3 regions of the Ancylobacter sp. 3268 genome follow, and region 2 is predicted to be linked to each of the others. Evidence: predicted binding sites of a transcription regulator. Region 2 holds the regulator's gene; each other region holds the start of a gene.

Region 1 (5,886 bases), on a different contig from region 2:
CATGGTCCGGCCGCCGCGCCGCGGCAGCGACGACCGACTGCGTTCGCCGCGGCAGGCGCGGCGTCATCCCGTCTCGCCGAAGAGCGACAATTGCTCCCCCTTCTGCGGCCGGCGGCGGAAGTGCCGCGTGGTGAGCCGCACGCTGCGCCGGTTCAATTCCAGGCGCTGGGTGGCGAGCTCGAAGCGGCGCGCCACCGTCCAGGCATAGGGGCCGGAGCCGGTCATGCGCTGGCCGAAGGCGGCGTCATATTCCTTGCCGCCATGCAGTTCCTTCACCAGCGACAGCACGTGGCGGTAGCGATCGGGAAAATTCGCCAGCAGCCATTCCTTGAACAGGTCGCGGATTTCCAGCGGCAGGCGCAGCATCACATAGCCGGCCTCCCCGGCCCCGGCGGCGACGGCGGCGTCAAGGATGCGCTCGATCTCGGCATCGTTGACCGCCGGAATCACCGGCGCCACCAGCACCGCCGTCGGCACCCCCGCCTCGGAGAGCCGGCGGATCGCCTCGATGCGCCGCTGCGGTGTGGCCGCGCGCGGCTCCATCACCCGCGCCAGCTTGTGGTCGAGCGAGGTGATCGAAAGTGCCACCTTGACCAGCCCCCGCTCGGCCATCGGCGCGAGAATGTCGAGGTCGCGCAGGACCAGCGCCGATTTGGTGACGATGCCGACCGGATGGCCGAAATCGCTCAGCACCTCCAGAATGCGCCGCGTCAGCCGCCATTCCTTCTCGATCGGCTGGTAGCTGTCGGTGTTGATGCCGAGCGCGATGGTGCGCGGCTCATAGCCCGGCTTGGACAATTCCTTGGCCAGCAGTTCCGGCGCATCCGGCTTGGCGAACAGCTTTGTCTCGAAATCGAGACCGGCGGAATAGCCCTGATAGGCGTGGGTCGGCCGCGCGAAGCAATAGACGCAGCCATGCTCGCAGCCGCGATAGGGATTGATCGAGCGATCGAAGCCGACATCGGGAGAATCGTTGCGGGTGATGATGGTGCGCGCGCGTTCCACCGTCACCGTGGTCTTGAAGACGGGCAGATCATCGAGGCTCTGCCAGCCATCGTCGAAAGCCTCGCGCGCATGCGGCTCGAAACGGCCGGCGGCATTGGAGAGCGCGCCACGGCCGCGCCGCCGCTCGGCCTCCACCGCCGGGATGGCGCCTGCGCCCTCGGCCGGCAGATCGAGATCGGCGACGGCGGCGGGATCGCGCGCCGCGGCCGCCTCTTCCGCCACACGACGGGCGCGGCGCTCCTCCGCCAGCCGCCCGAGATGCTTGGCGGGGGGCCGGACGGGCGGCGGCCGCAGGGCGGCAGCGGGATCGGCAGAGGGGGCGATGCGGCGTTCCATGGCGCCAAGCTAGCGCAACCATGAGAACATATCAAGAACATATCAGAATTCGCCTGGCATCCCGCTTCACCTGTCCAGCCTTGTGTTATAGGCAACCCAAGGATTTGCGGGGGCTGCCGCCAAGGCCGCTCGGGGATTTGCGACAGTCGCCGGCAGGTTCGGCGCAAGACGGGGATGGACGGGCCGCGTGATCTCGGTGGTGATTCCGACACGCGAGTCGGGCAATTTGCTAATACCCACTCTGGCGGCGCTGGTTCCCGGCGCGGCGGCGGGGCTGGTGCGCGAGGTGCTGCTGGTCGACGGCGCGGCCGGATCTTCCGGCGAGATCGCCGAGGTCGCCGATGCGGCCGGCTGCGAATATCTCGCCGGCCCGTCCGATCGGGGCGAGCGGCTGCGGCTGGGGGCACAGGCGGCGCGGGGGCCGTGGCTGATGTTCCTCGAACCCGCCGGGCTGCTGCAGGAAGGCTGGACGCGCGAGGTCCGCAGCTTCATCGACCAGGCGGAGCGCACCGGCGGCGCCGAGAAACGCGCCGCGAGTTTCCGCCCCGCCCTCGATGGCTTCGGCCTCGGCACCCGGTTCAAGGAAACGGCAACCGTCCTGTGGCAGGTCACCACCGGCCGCGCCCGGCCGGAACAGGGGCTGCTGATCCACCAGCGGCTCTATCAGCGGCTCGGCGGCCATGAGGGCGGCGAGCGGGCGCCGCAGCGGCTGGTCGGGCGCATCGGCCGCGGCCGCATGGTGCTGCTGCGCTCGCACATGCTGCTGCCGGCGGCATGATCCCGCCGGCCCGCATCGGCCGGCCGTTCAGCTTTTCGCCTTGTCGCGCTTCAGGTGCTCGTCGAGCCGGGGCAGTATCTCGACGAAATTGCACGGCCGGTGGCGAATATCGAGCTGCTTGGCCAGGATCTCGTCCCAGCCGTCGCGGCAAGCCCCCGGCGAACCGGGCAGGCAGAAGATGTAGGTGGCGTTGGCCACGCCCGCCGTCGCCCGGCTCTGCAGCGTCGAGGTGCCGATCTTGGCGAACGACACCATGTGGAACACGGTGGAGAAGCCCTCCATGCGCTTCTCGAATAGCGGCTCCACCGCCTCCGGCGTCACGTCGCGGCCGGTGAAGCCGGTGCCGCCGGTGGTGATGACGACGTCGATGCCGGCATCGGCGATCCAGCCGCCGACGCGGGCGCGGATCGCCTCGACATCATCCGGCACGATGGCGCGGTCGGCGAGGCGGTGGCCGGCGGCCTCGATGCGCGCCGCCAGCGTATCGCCGGAGCGGTCATCGGCGCGGGTGCGGGTGTCGGAGACGGTCAGCACCGCGATGGCCAGCGGCACGAAGGGACGCTCGGCGGCGGGGGTCTGCGGAAGCGACATGGGCAACGGCCTCGAAAACGTGCGGAAGCCGCATATGTGGTCGCCGCCGGCGTGTTGCGAGACCCCGGCGGGCGCCGGCCGAGCGGCGGCTCCGCCGCCTAGTCCTCATATATTGCCGCTGCCGAAGGTGTTGCACTGCTGCAGCGAGCCCGATTGCAACCCGCGCTTGAACCAGCTCACCCGCTGCGCCGAGGTGCCGTGGGTGAAGCTGTCCGGCACCGCATAGCCCTGCGACTGCTTCTGCAGACGATCGTCGCCGATCGCCGAGGCGGCATTCAGCGCCTCCTCGATATCGCCGTCCTCGAGGATCTTGAAGCGCTGGTCGGCATGATTGGCCCACACCCCGGCGAGGCAGTCGGCCATCAGCTCGACGCGCACGGAAAGCTGGTTGGCCTCGGCGCGCGACGCCTGGCGCTGGCGCTCCTGCACCTTGGCGAGCAGGCCGATCTGGTTCTCGACATGGTGGCCGACCTCGTGGGCGATGACATAGGCGGCGGCGAAGTCGCCGGAGGCGCGGAAGCGGGTCTTCATCTCCTGGAAGAAGGAAAGGTCGAGATAGACCTTCTGGTCGTTGGGGCAATAGAACGGCCCCATCGCCGACTGCGCCGTGCCGCAGGCCGAGCGGGTGACGCCGGAAAACAGCACCATGCCGGGGTCGCGATAGGTCTTGCCCTGCTGTTTGAAGATCTCGGTCCAGACGTCCTCGGTCTGGGCGAGCACGGCGCTCGCGAACTGGCCGAGCTGGTCGTCCGGCGCGCGGCGCGGCGCGCTCTGCGTCTGTTGCTGCTGGGACTGGCCGTTGCCGCCGCCCATCAGGATCTCGGCGCCGCCGATCAGCACCGCGGGGTTGATGCCGGTGGCCCAGGCGATGAGGCCGACGATGATCAGCCCGCCAATGCCGAGCCCGCCGCGCCCGCCGGGCAAGCGGCCGCCGCCGAAACCGCCGCCCTGGCCTCGCCGGTCCTCGACATTGTCGCTGCGCCGGAAATCTTCCCACCGCATGGTCGCCTCCTGAACCTGTCACCCGCCGGCCGTCACGATCCGAAGCCGGACCATAGTAGGGGGAGCGGCGCCGATCCAGCCGCACCTGTCCGGCAATGCGCAGGACCGCCGCCGGTTCCATGGTGCCGCGGCGGTCCTGTTCATGCATGGCGACAGCCGGCCCCGCCCGCGGGAGGCGGGAAGGCCGGACTCACCCGACCGGCGTGCCGAGGCCGGCAAGGAACCGGTGCGTCAGGCTGAGGTCCGGCGAGGACAGGCCGTGGCCGGTCGGCAGCACCTGATGCGTCACCTCGGCGCCGGCGCCCGTCAGCGTCGCCGCGAGGCGGGCGGCGTTCTCCGCCGGCACGATCGGGTCCATGTCGCCGGAGAGCAGCAATACCGGCGTGCCGGAGATCGCCGCCTGCGGCGGGTTGCGGAACGGTGCCATCGCCCGCAGCAATACCGCGCCGGCCAGCACTTCCGGGCGCAGCAGCAGCATCGCCGCGGCGATGTTGGCGCCGTTTGAGAAGCCCAGCGCCACCGGCGCCGGAACTCCTTCCCGCGCGCGGATCGCCGCGACGAAATCGGCAAGCTCGTGGGTGCGCGCGATGAGATCGTCTTCGTCGAACACCCCCTCGGCGAAGCGGCGGAAGAAGCGGTTCGCGCCGCCCTCCGCCACCTTGCCGCGCGGCGAGATCAGCGCCGAACCCGGCGCCACGCGCTCGCCGAGGCCGAGCAGGTCCTCCTCATTGCCGCCGGTGCCGTGCAGCAGCAGCACCGGCGGCCGGCCGGGCACGGCGGCCGGCACATAGCGGTGGACAAAGCTCGGGGCGGGCGCGGCCAAACGAGTGGCAGCGGTCATGTCGGCCTCCTGTCATGTGATCGGGAAAGGCCGCCCCGCCTCCGGCGAGGAGGCAGGGCGGAAGGATGCGTCAGGCGACGTCCGGCAGCACCGCCTCGATATTGGCGCGGCGGCTTTCCAGGAAGTCCGGCAGCTTGAGCGCCTCGCCGAGGGTCGCGACCGGCTCGTCGGCGGCGAAGCCGGGAATGTCGGTGGCGATCTCGAACAGCACGTGGCCGGGCTCGCGGAAGTAGACGGACCGGAAGTAGTTGCGGTCCTTCTGCTCGGTGGTGCGGATGCCGTGGTTCTCCTGCAGCTTCTTCACCATCGCGAACTCCGCCGCGTCGTCGGCGGCGCGGAAAGCGATGTGGTGCACCGAGCCGCCACCCATGCGGGCGGGCAGGAAGCCGCCGGCCTCATGGATGTCGACGATGCCGCCGATATCCGTGCCTTCGGCCTGGAAGCGCACCAGCGAGCCCTCGCGGCCGATCTCCTTGAAGCCGAGCACGTCGGTCAGGATGGCGCCGGTCGGCGCCGCGTCGGCAAGCAGCAGGTTCACCGAGTGGAAACCGCGAATGGCATGCTCGGCGGGAACATCGGTGCCGATCCAGGCCCCCTCGTTCTCGATGCCGGGCACCCCGACGAGCGCCAGGCGCATGCCATGCGGATCCTTGAACGCCAGCACGGTCTGGCCGAAGCGCTTCACCGGCGCCTGATAGGCGATGCCCTTGTCGACGAAGCGATGCGTCCAGTAGCCGATCGAGGCCTCCGGCACCCGGAACGCGGTTTCCTGCGTCTCGCCGATGCCGAGCCGGCCGGGCGCCACATGGTCCCACGGGAAGAAGGTGAGGATGGTGCCGGGCGTGCCGGTCTCGTCGCCATAATAGAAGTGATAGGTGCCGGGATCGTCGAAATTGACGGTCTTCTTCACCAGCCGCAGCCCGAGGGTACGGGTGTAGAACTCGACATTGCGGCGCGCATTGCCGGCGATCGCGGTGACGTGGTGGATGCCGTTGCGGATCAGGGTGTCGGTCATGGTCTTGCCCTCTCTGGAGCGCCGGGTCGTTTGCAGTGGCGCCCTCTCGTGGATCTACAAATATGCCCGGAACTCCGGCTTGCCATGTCATTTCAATTGCATTGACGCAATCTACCCTGTGCTGATATGTAAAGGCCCCTGCAATGAGGGGCACCCGCCATGGCCGATCCGTTCAAGAATCTCGCCTGGGATGATTTCCGCCTGATCAAGGCGGTGGCGGATGCCAAGGGCCTGCCGGCGGCTGCGGCGCAGATCGGCGTCAACCATTCCACCGTGTTCCGGCGGCTGAAGCAGATCGAGGAGGCGCTCGGCGCCACG
Region 2 (5,886 bases):
CGCGCTATCGCATCAGGAGCATGACCGCGTCGTCACCGCGATCCTGCGCGGCGACCGCGACGGCGCGGCCGCGGCGATGCGCGACCATATCTCCATCGTTCACGACGCATATGAGAAATACGCGCAACTGATCTGATAATACTGGGCTTTCTACTCCGCCGCCGGAATGCCGGCCGCCTGCCGCTGCCGCTGCTCCTCGGCGAGGAAGTCTCGCCAGCCGCCGAAGCCGGTGATGTCGCGCGCATCGCGCGCCGCCACCGCCTCCAGCGCGAAGCCCTTCACCCGGCTGCCGTCCTCAAGGAGGATGGTGGCGATGCCGAGCGGCGCCGGGATGGCGTCGACGAAGCGGGCGAAGGCCTCGGCCGGCAGCGCCCAGATCTCGCATTCGATCGACGCGCCGGTGCCGGCCTCGACGCGCAGCAGGCCGGGCCGGCGCACCCGTCCCTCGGGGAGCGCGTAGAACCGGTAGTCCTCGCTGGTGCGGGCGCGGCGCATGAACACGCCGCCCGCTTCCAGCAATTCGCCATTGAGCGGCAGGCCGGAAAGATGCGCGCCGAACAGCGCGATCTCGTGATAGCCGGCGCCGGCGCGCGGGGCGGCGGGCGGCAAGGGCGGCAGCTTCTCGCCGGTGGCGCCCATGGGCAGATCGGTCGAGGCATGGAAGGCGGAGGCCAGCGCGGCGAGGTGCGCATCCCGCCCGGCGCCCGCCAGCAGGGTGACGCCGACCGGCGCCCCGTCCGGCCGCAGGCCCGAGGGCACGGCGATGCCGCACATGTCGAGCAGATTGACGAAATTGGTGTAGACGCCGAGATGCGTATTGAGCCGCACCGGATCGGCCAGCATCTCCTCCACCGTGTAGACCGTCGGCATGGTCGGCACCATCAGCGCATCACAGCCGGCGAGGCTGACGCGGGTGCGCGCCGCAAGTTCGACGCGGCGGTAATGGCCGCGGAAGGTCTCGACCGCGGTGCGCCGGCGTCCCTCCTCGATGATGGTCCGGACCACCTCGTTGAACGCTTCCGGCTTCGCCTCGAGAAACGGACCGACCGCGGCATAGCGCTCGGCGACCCACGGCCCCTCATAGAGCAGCTTGGCGGTCTCGTGGAACGGCTCCATGGCGATCTCGACGAGGCGGGCGCCGAGCGAGGTCATGCGGGCGATGGCCTGGGCGAAGGCCGCCTCGGCCTGGCGATCGCCGAAGAACACCCGGTCCTCCGGCCGCGGCACGGCGATGCGCGGCGCCACCGGGAAGGCGCCCGGCGTGCCGAGCGGCAGCGGCCGCGAGAACGGATCGGCCTCGTCCGGCCCGGCCATGACCCGGAGCGCGGCGAAGGCGTCGTCGACGGTGAGGCCGAACACCGAAATGCAGTCGAGCGTGCGGCAGGCCGGCACCAGACCGCTCGTCGAGACCAGGCCGAGGCTCGGCTTGATGCCGACAATGTTGTTCAGCCCGGCGGGGATGCGCCCCGAACCGGCGGTATCGGTACCGAGCGCGAAGGCCACCAGCCCCGCCGCCACCGCCACGCCCGAGCCCGAGCTCGAGCCGCCCGGCACCAGATCGGCGCGCACGGCATTGCGCGGCGTGCCATAGGGCGAACGGGTGCCGTTCAAGCCGGTGGCGAACTGATCGAGATTGGTCTTGCCGATGACGATGGCGCCGGCCCGCCGCAGGCGCGCGACGGCGGTGGCATCGCGCGCGGCGACATAGGCGAAATCCGGACAGGCGCAGCTGGTTGGCAGCCCGGCGACGTCGATATTGTCCTTCACCGCGAACGGCACGCCATAGAGCGGCAGGCTCGACGGATCACGCCCCTCCAGCGCCGCCACCTGCTCGGCGAGCGCCTCGCGCCCGAACAGCGCGGTGAAGATCGACGGATCGGCATGCCGTTCGATCCGCTCCAGGCAGGCGGCGACGGTGCGCGATGGAGTCGAGCGGCCGGAGCGGTGCGCATGGAGAATGTCGGCGATCGTGGCAGGCAATGCGGATCTCCCAATCAAGCAAGAAGCCAAATCTGCGTATCACTTAGGCAATGACCGTGACATTGCATACATTAGCGGGAGCCCATCATCGCGTCGACCGCTTAGGGCTTTATTTACCGATTGTGGAACACAAAAAGAACGGATAGTGTTTGTTCGTGATTTGTTTCATTTTGGCTGCCCGCCGGGGATGGACCTGCGCTGATGCTCACCCGCAAGCAACACGAACTGCTCCGCTTCATCAATGAACGCCTGAAGGAGAGCGGCGTACCGCCCTCTTTCGAGGAGATGAAGGAAGCGCTCGACCTCCGGTCCAAATCCGGCATCCACCGGCTGATCACCGCGTTGGAGGAGCGCGGCTTCATCCGCCGGCTGCCAAATCGCGCGCGGGCGCTGGAAGTGATCCGCCTGCCCGAGACGGTGCAGGCGATGCCGAAGCCGGCGGCTTCCGCCCAGCCCCGCAACTTCGCACCGAGCGTGATCGAGGGCAGCCTCGGCCGCTCCCGCCCTGCCGCGCCGCCGCCGGGCGACGACGAGGCGATGCGGCCGATCCCGGTACCGGTCATGGGCCGCATCGCCGCCGGCTCGCCGATCTCCGCCATACAGTCGCCGAGCCAGACCATTTCCATGCCGGCGGAGATGCTCGGCGGCGGCGAGCATTTCGCGCTGGAGGTGCGCGGCGATTCGATGATCGAGGCCGGCATTCTCGATGGCGACCTGGCGCTGATCCGCCGCGGCGACACCGCCGAGACCGGTTCGATCGTGGTGGCGCTGATCGATGACGAGGAGGCGACGCTGAAGCGGCTGCGCCGCAAGGGAGCCTCCATCGCCCTGGAAGCGGCCAACCCGGCCTATGAAACCCGCATTTTCGGGCCGGACCGCGTGCGCATCCAGGGGCGGCTGGTCGGCTTGTTCCGCCGCTACTGAGCCTCACCGCCGGCGGACCAGCGTTTTGACGGGGCGAAGCTGCGCCGTGCCGGCGGCGGCGCAATGCTTCCGACACATCGATGGTCCTGAATCCCGGCGCGGGGACCGGGTGGCCGGTGACACCCCTGCGGATTTCGCGCTTGAGCGCTTTCGGTGAACCCGGTTCACCGGGAAGGCTCCTGCTCTTTGTTTCGGCGCCGTTCTTTTCGCAGAATCACGGCGCAGTCTTGCGGAAATAGCTCGAGGATCCCGGGAGCCAGGGGCGCGCGCCATCCGGCGGGCGGGCATCGATGCGGCGCCAGCCGCCGTCCGGCTCGAGCAGGAAAGCGGTCCCGGCCCCCTCGCCCGCCCGGTCGAGTTGCACCACCTCGGCGGCGCAATCCGCCGGCGCCGTAAAGCGTGTCAGCACCAGCGCGGCGCGGCGGCAGTCATCCGCCAGCGCGGCGCGGTCGAGCGGATAGGCGACGAGCCGCCCGTCGCGTGCCGGCAGGACGCAGCCAAGTGCATCGCATCGGCCGGTCGGCGCTCCCGGCGCCGCCGATCTTGCCGGCGACTGCGCCGCATCTACCGCCGGGGCGGCGTGCCCCGGCGATGAGGCGGGCGCCGCTCCCGCCCCCTTGCCGCGCAACCCTTCGGCCGAGAGCCACTGCTCGGCGGAAAACCGCTCGGCAAGGCCCTTGCGGCGATCGCCCATCAGCGCGAGCTGCCCGTCCGGCCCGCGCACGGCCACGGTCCGCGCCTGCGCGTCGATCAACACGTCGGGAGGGCGGGCGGCGGCGAGCGGCCAGATGGCCGCCGCCGCAAAGACCACCGCCACCAAAGCGAGCCGGGTGCGCAGCAGGCAGGCGGCGAGAAAGGCGAAGGTGATCAGCGCCAGGCTGGCGAGCGGCATGGCCCGCACGCCGCCATCGGCGCCGGGCAGCGCCGCCACGTCGCGGGCGATGGCGTTCATGGCATCGATGCCCCAGCCCATCACCCGGAACGCCGGCGCCTCCCAGCCGAAGGGCATGGCGAGCGTGCCCATCAGCCCGGCCGGCATGATGACGAAGCTGACCAGCGGCGTCGCCGCAAGATTGGCGACAAGGCTGAGGGGCGCCAGGCGCTGGAAGTGATAGGCGGCATAGGGCGCGGTGGCGAGGCCCGCCGCCAGCGAGGTGAGCGCCAGCGCCGCCAGCCAGCGCGCCGGGCCGGATGCATACCACGGCACCCGGCCGGCGCCGGCGGCGATAAGGCGACGGCCGCCGCGCTCATAGGCAACGACGAGTGCCAGCGTAGCGGCGAAGGACATCTGCGCGCCGGGATCGAGGATCGCCCAGGGCGCGAGCGTCAGCACGATCAGCGCCGCCAGCGCCAGTGTGTGCAGGGTGAGCGCCGGCCGTCCGAGCATCACGCCGCACAGCACCAGCAGCGTCATCACATAGGAGCGCTGCGTCGCCACCTCGGCGCCTGACAGCAGCAGATAGTAGGTGGCGGCGGCCAGCGCCGGAACCGCCGCCCAGGCCTTGATCGGCCGGCGCAGCGCCAGCCCCGGCCACAATGCCAGCAAGGCGCGGGCGAGGAAGAACACCGTCGTCGCCACCAGCGCCATATGCAGGCCGGAGATCGAAAGAATGTGCGACAGGCCGGAAATGCGCATCGCCTCCTCCAGCGGCTCGGGCACCTGGCCGCGAATGCCGGTGACCAGCGCCACCGCCACCCCGCCCGCCTCTCCCGGCAGCACCGCGCGAATGCGCGCCGCGATCGCCTGCCGGCTCGCCTCCAGCCAAGTGGCAAAGGCAAGCCGCAGATCCGGCGCGGCCGGTGCCGGCGTCTCCCGCCATTTGCCGACCGCATAGCCGGTGGCGCCGATGCCCTCGAACCAGACGGCGCGGCCGAAATCGAACCCACCGGGATAGGCCGGCCCGGGCGGCGCGGCGAGATCGGCCCGCACGCTCACATGCGCCCCGACCGGCGGCGGGCTGGAGGAGGCCAGCGCGATGCGCACCCGCTGCGGCGCCACCTCGGGCGGGCGGTCGAAGCCGGTCACCTTCAGCACGATGCGGCTGCCGCGCGGCCGCAGTTCGGCCTGCTCGACGCTTCCGCTCACCGCGACGCCGGCGAGTGGCGCCGCCAGCACCGGATGGGCGATGCGCTGCACCTGCAGGCTGGCGACGCCGAAGCCGGCGGCGAGCGTCGCCGCCAGCGCCAGCGCATAGAAAGCGAAGGGCCGCGCCCGCGCCGCCAAAGCGAGCCCCAGAAAGACGGCGAACGCCACCGGCCCGGCATAGGGCGAAGGTTCGGTCGCGGCGCCGAGATAGAGCGCGATGCCGATGGCGAAGCCGACGGGGACGAACAGCGAGGCGCGCCGGTCCTCGACCTCCTGCGCCAGCATCGCCCCCAAAGCGGCGGCGAGCCGGGCCGGCAGCGGATAGGGGTTGCGGCCCGCGCGGGAGAACGAGGCGTCGGCGAAAGGCGTGCGGCCGGAGACGGCGTCGCGCGGCACGGCCGCGGCCGTCGCCGGCGAGGCGATCGCCCGCGCCCCGGCGTCCGCGCGCGACTTTGCGTCCGCTCCGCCCCTGCCCGCCATGCCCCCGCATTTCCCCCGCGCCGGCGGCCGGCGGCCGCACGGCGGCTTTTCCCCGCTCGCGCTCCTATGGTACACGCACGCATCCCGACCGCTACCGCCCCGCGCAAAACGCCCGGCGACGACACGGAAAGCCGATGTCCGACACCGTCATTACCCGCTTCGCCCCCTCCCCGACCGGCTTCCTGCACATTGGCGGCGCCCGCACCGCGCTGTTCAACTGGCTGTATGCGCATGCCAAGGGCGGCAAGATGCTGCTGCGCATCGAGGACACCGACCGCCAGCGCTCCACGCCGGAGGCCATCGAGGCGATCATCGACGGGCTCACCTGGCTCGGCATCGACTGGTCGGGCGACACCATCTACCAGTTCGCCCGCGCCGAACGGCACCGCGAGGCGGTGCAGCAGATGCTCGATGCC
Region 3 (5,886 bases), on a different contig from region 2:
GCTCGTCGAGGCGCTTGAACGACACCCCGGCGAAGGTCGGGGTCAGCGCGGCGATCTCGTCCATGATCTCGGACGGGTGGGTGTAGTTCCAGTCCATGCCGATGGCGCGGGCGAGCAGCTGTGTCACTTCCCAGTCGCCATAGCCGTTCTTCGGCGCCATCACCTTGCGCACCAGCTGGATGCGGCGCTCGGCATTGGTGAAGGTACCGTCCTTCTCCAGGAAGGTGCAGCCGGGCAGGAAGACATGGGCGTAGTTGGCGGTCTCGTTCAGGAACAGGTCCTGCACGATCACCAGCTCCATGGCCGCGAGGCCGGCGGCGACATGCTTGGTGTCGGGGTCGGACTGGAGGATGTCCTCGCCCTGGACGTAGAGCGCCTTGAAGGTGCCCTCGACCGCGGCATCCAGCATGTTGGGAATGCGCAGGCCGGGCTCGGGATCGAGCGGACGGCCCCACATCGCCTCGAAGGTGGCGCGGGTGGCGTCGTCGGAGATGTGGCGATAGCCCGGCAGCTCGTGCGGGAACGAGCCCATGTCGCAGGAGCCCTGCACGTTGTTCTGGCCGCGCAGCGGGTTCACGCCGACGCCGCGGCGGCCGATATTGCCGGTCGCCATGGCGAGGTTGGCGATCGCCATCACCGTGGTCGAGCCCTGCGAGTGCTCGGTGACGCCGAGGCCGTAATAGATCGCCGCATTGCCGCCGGTGGCGAACAGCCGGGCGGCGCCGCGGATCAGTTCCGGCGCCACGCCGGTGTACTGGGCGACGGCTTCCGGCGAGTGGCGTTCGTCGGCGACGAACTCGGCCCAGTCCTGGAACTCGTCCCAGTCGCAGCGTTCGCGCACGAAGGTCTCGTCGACCAGGCCCTCGGTGACGATGACATGGGCCAGCGAGGTGACGACGGCGACATTGGTGCCGGGCTGCAGCGGCAGATGGAAGTCGGCCTTGATGTGCGGCGAGCGCACCAGGTCGATGCGGCGCGGATCGACGACGATCAGCTTGGCGCCCTCGCGCAGGCGCTTCTTCATGCGCGAGCCGAACACCGGGTGGCCGTCGGTCGGGTTGGCGCCGATGACCAGGATGACGTCGCTGTCCTCGACCGAATCGAAGTCCTGCGTGCCGGCGGAGGTGCCGAACGCCTGGTTCAGGCCATAGCCGGTCGGCGAGTGGCAGACGCGGGCGCAGGTATCGACATTGTTGGTGCCGAAGCCGGCGCGGATGATCTTCTGGACGAGATAGGCTTCCTCATTGGTGCAGCGCGAGGAGGTGATGCCGCCCACGGAGCGGCGGCCATAGGTCTCCTGGATGCGCTTCAGCTCGGAGGCGGTGTGGGCGATCGCCTCGTCCCACGACACTTCCCGCCACGGGTCGGTGACCTTGGCGCGGATCATCGGGTTGAGCACGCGATCCTTGTGCATCGCGTAGCCCCAGGCGAAGCGGCCCTTGACGCAGCTATGGCCGCGATTGGCCTTGCCTTCCTTCCACGGCACCATGCGCACCACTTCCTGGCCGCGCATCTCCGCCTTGAAGGTGCATCCGACGCCGCAATAGGCGCAGGTGGTGACGACGGAATGCTCGGGCGTGCCGATCTCGATCAGCCGCTTCTCGGAAAGGGTGGCGGTCGGACAGGCCTGCACGCAGGCGCCGCAGGACACGCATTCCGAGGTGAGGAAGGCTTCCGACTGGCCCGGCGACACGCGACTGTCGAAGCCGCGGCCGGAGATGGTCAGCGCGAAGGTGCCCTGCACTTCCTCGCAGGCGCGCACGCAGCGATTGCAGACGATGCACTTGGCCGGGTCGTAGGTGAAATAGGGGTTCGACTCGTCCTTGGGCATGACGAGCTCGGAAGTGGGGGCGAAATGATTGGCGCCCTCCATGCCGTAGCGCACCTCGCGCAGGCCGACCGCGCCGGCCATGTCCTGCAGCTCGCAGTCGCCATTGGCGGCGCAGGTGAGGCAGTCCAGCGGGTGGTCGGAGATGTAGAGCTCCATCACCCCCTTGCGCAGCTGCGCGAGGCGCGGCGTCTGGGTGTGCACCTTGATGCCCGGCGCCACCGGCGTCGTGCATGAGGCCGGGGTGCCGTTGCGGCCCTCGATCTCGATCAGGCAGAGGCGGCAGGAGCCGAAGGCGTCCAGCATGTCGGTGGCGCAGAGCTTGGGGATCTGCGTCCCCATCTCCATCGCCGCGCGCATGATGGACGTGCCTTCCGCGACCGTGACCTCGACGCCGTCGATGGTGAGCGTCACCATCTTGTCGGTCTTGGGGGCGGGCGTACCGTAGTCGATCTCATGGACGAGAGACATGGCGTGTCCTCCTCATTCAGCGGCTTCGAGGCGACGGGGCGTGTCGCCGAATTCTTCGGGGAAATGGGTGAGGGCGCTCAGCACCGGATAGGGTGTGAACCCGCCCAGCGCGCAGAGCGAGCCGAGCTTCATGGTCTGGCAGAGGTCCTTCAGCACTTCGAGGTTCTTCTCGCGCCGCTCGCCGGCGACGATGCGGTCGATGACCTCGACGCCGCGGGTGGAGCCGATGCGGCAGGGCGTGCACTTGCCGCAGCTCTCCACCGAACAGAACTCCATGGCGAAGCGCGCCATCTTCACCATGTCGGCGGTGTCGTCGAACACCACGATGCCGCCATGGCCGATCAGCGCGTCCTTGGCCGCGAAGGCCTCGTAGTCGAAGGGCAGGTCGAACTGCCAGGTCGGCACATAGGCACCGAGCGGGCCGCCCACCTGCGCCGCCTTCACCGGGCGGCCGGACGCCGTGCCGCCGCCGATATCGTTGATCAGCTCGCCGAGGGTGATGCCGAAGGCGGTCTCGAACAGGCCGCCGAACTTCACATTGCCGGCGATCTGCACCGGCATGGTGCCGCGCGAGCGTCCCATGCCGAAATCGGCGTATTTCTGCGCGCCGTCGGCCAGGATATGCGGCACCGCCACCAGCGACAGCACGTTGTTGATCACGGTCGGCTTCTGGAACAGGCCCTTATGCGCCGGCAGCGGCGGCTTGGCGCGCACCGTGCCGCGGCCGCCCTCGAGGCTGTCGAGCAGCGCGGTCTCCTCGCCGCAGACATAGGCGCCGGCGCCCATGCGCACTTCCATGTCGAAGCTGTGCGGCGAGCCGGCAATGTTGACGCCGAGCATGCCGTGGGCGCGCGCCGCCTCGATCGCCTTCTCCATCGCCCAGATGGCGTGCGGATATTCCGAGCGGGTATAGACGTATCCCTTGGTGGCGCCCACCGCGATGCCGGCAATGGTCATGCCCTCGATCAGCTGGAAAGGGTCGCCTTCCATGATCATGCGGTCGGCGAAGGTGCCCGAGTCGCCTTCGTCGGCGTTGCAGACGATGTATTTGCGGTCGTCCTTGGCGTCGGCCACGGTCTTCCACTTGATGGCGGTGGGGAAGCCGGCGCCGCCGCGGCCGCGCAGGCCGGATTTCTTGACTTCCTCGATGATCTCCGCCGGGCCGAGCGCCAGCGCGCGCTCGAGACCCTTGTAACCGCCATGGGCGACGTAGTCGGCATAGGAGGCCGGGTCGATGATGCCGCAGCGGGCGAAGGTGAGCCGGGTCTGCTTCGCCAGGAAGGGGTGTTCCTCCGGCTTGCCGATGCGCAGCGCATGCGTGGCCCCCGTGAGGAAGCCGGCCGCGAACAGCGCCTCGACGTCGCCTTCCTCCACCGGGCCATAGGCGATGCGGCCTTCCGGGGTCGCCACTTCGACCAGCGGCTCCAGCCACAGCATGCCGCGCGAGCCGGTGCGGATGATCTCGACCGGCTGACTGCGGGCGAGGGCCGCGGCCTCGATGGCCTGGACCACCTCGTCGGCGCCGCAGGCGATGGCGCAGGCGTCCTTGGGAACGTAGATGCGGATGCTTACGGGATTCGTGCTCACGACTGCGCCTCCGAGATCAGCGCGTCGAGGCGACGCTCGTTGAGACGGGCGACGATGCGGCCGTCGAGCATGGCGGAAGGCGCGGTGGCGCACAGGCCGAGGCAGTAGATCGGCTCGACGGTGACGCGGCCATCGGCGGTGGTCTCGCCGAGCTTGCAGCCAAGCTTGTGCTCGGCATGGGCGGCCAGCGCATCGCCGCCGGCGGCCTGGCAGGCCTCGGCGCGGCACAGCTTCAGCACGTGCTGGCCGGCGGGCTCGTGCCGGAAATCATGATAGAAGGTCACCACGCCGTGGACTTCGGCGCGCGAGACATTCAGGCGTTCGGCAAGCATCGGCACCACCGCATCCGGCACATAGCCGAACGTTTCCTGCACCGCGTGGAGCATCGGCATGAGCGGGCCCTCGAGATGAGCGAACTCGCCGATCACGGCCTGCGCCCGCTCTTCGCTCCATGGCTCGTAATGCGGCATCTTCTCCCGGACCTTCTTTTAAAGTTTTCCAATGGAGAACATCGGCCCTGACTTGACGGAAATCAATTCCGGCGTTCCGTCTCTTGATAGAAAGGTTCTATCGAACGCGCACGGCACCGGTCCGGCAGCGAGCGAATTCGCCTTTTCCGTTCCCTTAATGTTCTTGACGCGGGGTTTTCGCCCTTTAGAGTTGAGGTTTCGGGGCGGGATGGCGCGGCGCGGCGCGCGAAGACGTGATCGGGGGACCATGGTCCAGCGGGTGGCAACGGTGGCGTTCGAGGGCATCGAGGCGCGCCCGGTCGACGTGCAGGTCCAGGTCAGCCCCGGCCTGCCGGCGTTCAATCTGGTCGGCCTCGCCGACAAGGCGGTGACCGAGGCGAAGGAGCGGGTGCGCGCGGCGCTCATCGCCTCCGGGCTTGCCCTGCCGCCCAAGCGCATCACCGTCAATCTCGCCCCCGCCGATCTGCCCAAGGAGGGCAGCCATTACGATCTGCCGATCGCGCTCGGCCTGATGGCGGCGATCGGGGCGGTTCCCGCCGAGGCGCTGGAAGGCTTCACCGTGGTCGGCGAGCTGGCGCTCGACGGCCGCATCGCCGCGGTGGCCGGGGTGCTGCCGGCGGCGATCGGCGCCAATGCCCGCGGCCACGGCCTCATCTGCCCGGCGGAATGCGGCCAAGAGGCCGCCTGGGCCAGCCCGGACATGCCGGTGCTGGCGCCCTCCTCGCTCATCCAGCTGGCCGGCCATCTCGCCGGCCGGCAGCGGCTGACCCGGCCGGAGCCGCGGCTGGACGCCGCCGGTGCCGCGCTGCCGGACCTCTCGGACGTGCGCGGACAGGAGACAGCCCGGCGGGCATTGGAAGTGGCCGCCGCCGGCAGCCACAACCTTTTGTTCTGCGGCCCGCCCGGCGCCGGCAAGTCGATGCTGGCGCAGCGCCTGCCCTCGATCCTGCCGCCGCTGTCGCCTGTGGAGCTGCTGGAGGTCTCGATGATCGCCTCGGTGGCCGGCACGCTGCAATCGGGCGCGCTCACCGACCGGCGGCCGTTCCGCGCGCCGCACCATTCCGCCTCGATGGCGGCGATGGTCGGCGGCGGCAACCGCGCCCGGCCCGGCGAGGTGTCGCTCGCGCATAATGGCGTGCTGTTCCTCGATGAGCTGCCGGAGTTCCAGCCCTCGGTGCTCGACGCGCTGCGCCAGCCTTTGGAGACCGGCGACGCCTTCATCGCCCGCGCCAACCACCGCGTCACCTATCCGGCCCGGTTCCAGCTGGTGGCGGCGATGAACCCCTGCCGCTGCGGCCGGGCCGGCGAGCCCGGCTTCACCTGCCGACGCGGGCCGCGCTGCGCGGCGGACTATCAGGCGCGGCTGTCGGGCCCCTTCCTCGACCGCATCGATTTGCATCTCGACGTGCCGGCGGTATCGGCGGTGGATCTGGTGCGCTCGGCGCCGACCGAATCGAGCGTCAGCGTCGCCCGGCGGGTGGCGGCGGCGCGGGCGGCGCAGGCCGAGCGTTTCGCCGCCCTCGGCCGGCC

The links. The regulator LexA, encoded in region 2, represses DNA repair genes until DNA is damaged. The targets are predictions, from matches to a motif close to TGTTCNNNNTGTGTTCNG.
Region 1: the regulator LexA is predicted to act here: its motif matches at 1,364-1,381, upstream of J2X65_RS19550 (PA0069 family radical SAM protein).
Region 3: the regulator LexA is predicted to act here: its motif matches at 4,504-4,521, upstream of J2X65_RS09830 (YifB family Mg chelatase-like AAA ATPase).

Annotation. Positions count from the first base shown of each region.
Region 1 is NZ_JAVDUX010000014.1:139,126-145,011, forward strand. It holds gene J2X65_RS19550 (PA0069 family radical SAM protein) at 64-1,341, opposite strand; gene J2X65_RS19555 (glycosyl transferase) at 1,529-2,119, shown strand; gene moaB (molybdenum cofactor biosynthesis protein B) at 2,147-2,710, opposite strand; gene J2X65_RS19565 (neutral zinc metallopeptidase) at 2,816-3,712, opposite strand; gene J2X65_RS19570 (alpha/beta hydrolase) at 3,903-4,553, opposite strand; gene J2X65_RS19575 (ring-cleaving dioxygenase) at 4,624-5,568, opposite strand; gene J2X65_RS19580 (LysR family transcriptional regulator) at 5,728-5,886, shown strand, end outside.
Region 2 is NZ_JAVDUX010000010.1:44,076-49,961, forward strand. It holds gene J2X65_RS15000 (GntR family transcriptional regulator) at 1-136, shown strand, start outside; gene atzF (allophanate hydrolase) at 151-1,980, opposite strand; gene lexA (transcriptional repressor LexA) at 2,182-2,904, shown strand; gene J2X65_RS15015 (ComEC/Rec2 family competence protein) at 3,119-5,470, opposite strand; gene gltX (glutamate--tRNA ligase) at 5,605-5,886, shown strand, end outside.
Region 3 is NZ_JAVDUX010000005.1:352,136-358,021, reverse strand. It holds gene fdhF (formate dehydrogenase subunit alpha) at 1-2,299, opposite strand, end outside; gene J2X65_RS09840 (NADH-quinone oxidoreductase subunit NuoF) at 2,312-3,886, opposite strand; gene J2X65_RS09835 (formate dehydrogenase subunit gamma) at 3,883-4,356, opposite strand; gene J2X65_RS09830 (YifB family Mg chelatase-like AAA ATPase) at 4,604-5,886, shown strand, end outside.